Regions from separate parts of the Streptomyces sp. NPDC005435 genome, predicted to be linked through region 2. Evidence: riboswitches for the same ligand, from Rfam matches in the RefSeq annotation. Region 2 holds a riboswitch; the other holds the start of a gene.
The links. A riboswitch is a leader RNA that binds a small molecule or an ion and turns the genes downstream of it on or off. The one in region 2 is predicted to bind S-adenosylmethionine.

Region 1: it holds a riboswitch for S-adenosylmethionine, as region 2 does, so the genes downstream of both, AB0898_RS20870 (aminotransferase class V-fold PLP-dependent enzyme) here and thrC (threonine synthase) in region 2, are expected to answer to the same signal.

What each region holds. Positions count from the first base shown of each region.
Region 1 is NZ_JBEXEQ010000015.1:163,092-166,083, reverse strand. It holds gene trpD (anthranilate phosphoribosyltransferase) at 1-672, shown strand, start outside; SAM riboswitch class IV at 781-897, shown strand; gene AB0898_RS20870 (aminotransferase class V-fold PLP-dependent enzyme) at 1,045-2,385, shown strand; gene AB0898_RS20865 (Lrp/AsnC family transcriptional regulator) at 2,566-2,847, opposite strand; gene AB0898_RS20860 (rhomboid family intramembrane serine protease) at 2,844-2,992, opposite strand, start outside.
Region 2 is NZ_JBEXEQ010000006.1:240,478-243,469, reverse strand. It holds gene AB0898_RS10240 (trehalose-6-phosphate synthase) at 1-114, opposite strand, end outside; gene AB0898_RS10235 (glucosyl-3-phosphoglycerate synthase) at 213-1,157, opposite strand; SAM riboswitch class I at 1,326-1,481, shown strand; gene thrC (threonine synthase) at 1,500-2,774, shown strand; gene AB0898_RS10225 (MoaD/ThiS family protein) at 2,771-2,992, shown strand, end outside.

The sequences.
Region 1 (2,992 bases), on a different contig from region 2:
TCCGGCTCCTCCGACGTGCTGGAGAAGCTCGGCGTCAACCTGGAGCTGACCCCGAAGCGGGTGGCCGAGGTCGCGGAGGAGGCGGGGATCACCTTCTGCTTCGCGATCAAGTTCCACCCGGCGCTGCGGCACGTGGGCGCCGCGCGCGGCCAGCTCGGCATCCGTACGGTCTTCAACGTCATCGGCCCGCTGACCAACCCGGCGCGGGTGCGGTCGCAGGCGGTCGGGGTCGCCAACCTCGCCATGGCGCCCATCGTGGCGGGCGTCTTCGCCGAGCGGGGCAACTCCTCCCTGGTCTTCCGGGGCGAGGACGGGCTCGACGAGCTGACGACGACCTCGCCCTCGCGGGTGTGGATCGTGCGCGACGGCAAGGTCACCGAGGAGGTCTTCGACCCGCGTGACGTCGGCATCGAGCTGGTCCCGGTGGACGCCCTGCGCGGCGGCGACCCGGCGTACAACGCGGAGGTCGCCCGCAGGCTCCTGGACGGCGAGACGGGCCCCGTACGGGACGCGGTGCTGCTGAACTCCGCGGCCGCGCTGGTGGCCCTGGACCCGACCGGGGCGCCCCTGGCGGACCAGCTGCGCGAGGGCATGGCACGGGCGGCGGAGTCCATCGACTCCGGGGCGGCCCGGCGGACGCTGGAGCGGTGGGTGGCGGCGACGAACCGCTGAGGCGGCGGTGACGAGCCGCTGAGGTTCCGGCGGTGCCCGCGCGGCCGGCGTCCCGCGATCCGGACGCCGGTTGCGCGAACCGCCGGGCCCCCGCTAGCTTTTTGATCAGGTCACGAGTGACAGCCAACAGGCCCCGGCCGGCTGTCCGGCAACCCTCCGTCCGTGGCGGGGTGCCCCGGGTGAGGACCAGGCCGTAGGCAGCGAGGTCTACGGCAAGCGCGGTCGAGGGAGCCTTCCTTGAGCAAGCGAATGCGTTAGGGCCGCAGAGCCCCGCCTCCGCACGCCCCTTCTTCTCTTCCCGAGTTCGCCGCGTGCCGGGCCTTGTCGTACCCGCGCGCCGACTCCGGGCTTTCTCACGGGAGTTGACCCCTCATGTCCGTGCTCACCGCTGCCCCCGCCGTCCTCGCCCCGCTGCCCGTCCTCGGGTCCGGGGTCACCGTCCCGCTCGTCACCGGCGGCGAGGTGGAGTACGCCGCGCTGGACTACGCGGCCAGTGCCCCCGCCCTCCGGCGCGTCTGGGACGACGTGGCCGCCTACGCGCCGTACTACGGCAGCGTCCACCGGGGCGCCGGGCAGCTGTCCCGGCTCTCCACGGAGCTGTTCGAGAACGCCCGCCGCACGGTCGCCCGGTTCCTGGACTGCCGGGCCGACGACCAGGTGGTGTTCACCCGCTCCACCACCGACTCGCTGAACCTGCTGGCCCGGGCGCTGCCCGCCGGGTGCGAGGTGTTCGTCTTCGAGACCGAGCACCACGCGGCGCTGCTGCCCTGGCCGCAGGACCGGGTCACCGTCCTCGCCGCGCCCCGCAGCCCCAGGGCGGCCGTGGCCACGCTGGAGCGGGCCCTCGCCGCGCGGGACACCGCCGCTCCGGCACTGGTGTGCGTCACCGGGGCCTCCAATGTCACCGGGGAGCTGTGGCCGGTGCGCGAGCTGGCGGCGGCCGCGCACGCGCACGGCGCCCGGATCGTCCTGGACGCGGCCCAGCTGGCCCCGCACCACCCGGTGAGCGTGCGCGAGCTGGACGTGGACTGGGTGGCCTTCTCCGGGCACAAGCTGTACGCGCCCTTCGGCTCGGGTGTGCTCGCCGGGCGCGCCGACTGGCTCACGGCCGCCGAGCCGTACCTCGCGGGCGGCGGGGCGAGCCGCCGGGTCGTACGGGGTGCGGACGGCCGCGTCGAGGTGGAGTGGCACGAGGGCGCCGCCCGGCACGAGGCGGGCTCCCCGAACGTCATCGGCGCCTACGCCATCGCCTCCGCCTGCGCGGCGCTGGAGGAGGCGGGGCTCGACCGTCTGGCCGAGCGGGAGGCGGTGCTGATCCGCCGGGTGCGCGAGGGTCTCGCGGAGGTGCCCGGCGTGCGCGTCCTCTCCCTCTTCGGGGACGACGCCCCGCGCGTCGGCGTGCTGTCCTTCGTGGTGGCCGGCTGGAACGGCTCCCGCCTGGCCGCCGCGCTCTCCGCCGAGTACGGCATCGGCGTCCGCGACGGCCTCTTCTGCGCCCACCCCCTCCTGCGCACCCTCCTCGACGGCACCCCCGACACCGACGCCGACTGCGGCACCCCGGACGCCCCCCTGAACGCGGTCCGCGTCAGCTTCGGCGCGGGCACCCCGGAGGAACACGTCGACCGCTTCGTGGCGGCCCTGCGCGAACTGGTCGAGCACGGCGCGAAGTGGCGCTACCGCACGGAGAACGGGCAGTGCGTCCCGGAGTCCTGACGGGCGTCCTTCCGGGTCCGGCCGGCGGGGTGAGAAGTCCGACCGGCGAGGCTGCCGCCTCCTCGCGCCGTCCCGGCGGCGCGGGCGGCTGCCACGGACCGGCCGCCGGGCATCCGGCGCGGAGTGCGGCCGGCCGCGAGGGCGCGCCGCCGGAGGTGGACCGTCGAACCGCCGGAGGCTCTAGTTGTCGAGGCCGATCGCGAACGCCGCCTCCAGGTCGTGCTGGGAGTACGTGCGGAAGGCGACGTGGGTGTCGGTGCCCTCGACGCCGGGGATCTTGCTGATGCGGCCGGGGATGACCTCGGCGAGGTCCTCGTGGCGGGCGACGCGGACCATGGCGATGAGGTCGTAGGTGCCGGTGACGGAGAAGACCTCGCTCACGCTGTCCAGCGCGGCGATCTGCTCGGCGATCTCCGGAATCCGGTCCACGCTGGTCTTGATCAGGACGATTGCGGTGATCACGGCTGCTTTTCTCCCTCGGGCGCCGGGGCCGGAACGGCCTTCACTCTAGCCCGCCGCCCGTACCGCACCCACGCGTAGCCGAACCCCAGGCAGAAGCCGACCACGTGGGCGAGGTAGGCCACCCCGGGTCCCTCGGGGGCGCGGG
Region 2 (2,992 bases):
GACCAGCCCGCCACCGCCGCGCCGCGACGTCAGCGCCCCGTCCGGACCCACCGTGTACGACACCGGGCCACGATTCGACGCGACCAGCACCTCAGCACCCTGCGTTGAAGCCATGGTCCTCAACCTAGCCCGGCACCGAAACCCTCAAACGTGTGCGGGACGCGGCGCGGCGCCTTGTATACGGCCCTCCGTATACGGGGTGCGGCGCGCTCTCACGCCACCCGCCGCTCCGCGTACTCCGCGATCTCCGCCATGGGCGGCCGCTCCTCCGTGTCCACCGCGTACGTACGCGGCTCGAAGCCGGACACCCCCCGCTCGAACTGGGTCAGGGAGGGCCGGACCAGGTGCCCGCGGGCCAGCCGCAGCTGGGCCGTGCGGTAGATCGCGGCGGCCATGCGCCCGAGCGCCTGCCCGTCCTGGTGCCGGTGCTTGCGGACGCCGACGTCGACCTGGGCCAGCGCGTCGAGCCCGACCAGATGCAGCGCGTCCACCAGCATCCCCAGCTCCACGCCGTACCCCACCGGGAACGGCAGCTGTTCCAGCAGCGAGCGCCGGGCCGCGTACTCACCGCCCAGCGGCTGGACGAAACCGGCCAGCTGCGGCCAGTGCATGTTCAGCAGCGGCCGCGCCATCAGCTCGGTGACCCGCCCGCCCTGTCCGGCGGCGCCGCCGAGGGGGCGGTCGTACATCGCCTTGACCAGGTCCACCTGCGGATCGGTGAGCAGCGGGCCGACGATGCCGAGGACGAAGTCCGAGGAGAACTCCTTCAGATCCGCGTCCACGAAGGCGACGATGTCCCCGCTGGTCGCGAGCAGAGACCGCCACAGCACCTCGCCCTTGCCGGGTACGGCCGGCAGCCGGGGCAGTATCGCGTCGCGGTGCACGACCCGCGCGCCCGCCGCCGCCGCGACCTCGGAGGTGCGGTCGGTGGACCCGGAGTCCACCACGACGATCTCGTCCACCAGCGGCGCCTGCGTCACCAGGTCGTGGCGGATCACGGACACGATGTCGCCGACCGTCTCCTCCTCGTTCAGCGCGGGCAGCACCACGGACACGCTCTGTCCGGAGCGCTGCTTGGCGGCGAGGACGCGGTGCAGCGGGCGGTCGGCCACGGACCAGGAGCGGGTGGCCAGCCAGCGCTCGGTTTCTTCCAGCATGGTCTGCGGCTCCTTCTCAGGGGGGACGTACGGTCACACGTGCCGGTGTTCTTGAACCCGTCTCGCGGTTCGGACGACACCTTCAACTGTGCTGGCCTTCGGTTACAGTCTTGAACAACGCCGGTGACCATCGCATGTCCGAGACGATCGGCGTTCACAACCGCATACAGCTCATCCAGAGGGGCAGAGGGAAACGGCCCTGCGAAGCCCCGGCAACCCTCCAGCCGGTCTCGTGCGCGGACACTCCGCGACACCGCGAGGCTCCCGGCTCGGGAAGGTGCCAAATCCGTCTCACGGCGAGATTCGTCGTGAGGAAGATGAGGAGAAAGGGCCTCGCCTCCCATGGCTGTGCAGACCATTGCCACCCCCACTGTCGATCTCGGCCCCGCCGCCGCCCTCAGCTGCCGGGAGTGCGGGCACCGCGTCCCGCTCGGCCCGGTCTTCGCCTGCGAGGAGTGTTTCGGCCCGCTGGAGATCGCCTACGACTTCTCCGGCTACGACACCGAGGGCCTCCGCAAGCGCATCGAGTCAGGACCCGCCAGCATCTGGCGCTACGCCCCGCTGCTGCCCGTCCCCGCCGACGTCGCGGAGAAGCCGAACCTCCACCCCGGCTGGACCCCGCTCGTCAAGGCCGACAACCTCGCCCGTGAACTCGGCGTCACCGGCGGCCTGTTCGTCAAGGACGACTCCGGGAACCCCACCCACTCCTTCAAGGACCGCGTGGTCGCCCAGGCCCTGGAGGCCGCCCGCGCCTTCGGCTTCACCACGCTCTCCTGCTCCTCCACCGGCAACCTCGCGGGCGCGGTCGGCGCCGCCGCGGCCCGCGCGGGGCTGCGCTCCTGCGTGTTCATCCCGCACGACCTGGAGCAGGGCAAGATCGTCATGGCCGCGGTCTACGGCGGTGAACTCGTCGGCATCGAGGGCAACTACGACGACGTGAACCGCTTCTGCTCCGAGCTGATCGGCGACCCGGCCGGCGAGGGCTGGGGCTTCGTCAACGTCAACCTCAGGCCGTACTACGCCGAGGGCTCCAAGACGCTGGCGTACGAGATCTGCGAGCAGCTCGGCTGGCGGCTGCCGGACCAGCTCGTGGTGCCGATCGCCTCCGGCTCCCAGCTCACGAAGATCGACAAGGGGCTCAAGGAGCTGATCGCGCTCGGCCTGGTCGAGGACAGGCCGTACAAGATCTTCGGCGCCCAGGCGGAGGGCTGCTCGCCGGTGTCGGCCGCGTACAAGGCGGGCCACGACGTCGTACGGCCCCAGAAGCCGGACACCATCGCCAAGTCGCTGGCCATCGGCAACCCCGCCGACGGGCCGTACGTCCTCGACATCGCCCGGCGCACCGGCGGCGCCGTGGAGGACGTGACGGACCCCCAGATCGTGGACGCCATCAAGCTGCTGGCCCGCACCGAGGGCATCTTCGCGGAGACGGCGGGCGGCGTGACGGTCGGCGTGACGCGCAAGCTGATCGAGAACGGCGTACTGGACCCGACGCTCACCACCGTCGTCCTGAACACGGGCGACGGCCTCAAGACGCTGGACGCGGTGGCCGGTACGGGGCTCACCGCGACCATCCGACCGAACCTGGACTCCTTCCGAGAGGCTGGCCTCGTATGAGTGTGACCGTTCGCATCCCCACCATCCTGCGCACCTACACCGGCGGACAGGCGGAGGTGGCCGCCGAGGGTGCCACGCTCGCCGAGGTGATCGAGGACCTGGAGAAGCACCACTCCGGGATCGCCGGGCGCGTCCTGGACGACGAGGGCAAGCTGCGCCGGTTCGTCAACGTGTACGTCAACGACGACGACGTGCGCTTCGAGGGCGGCCTCCGGACG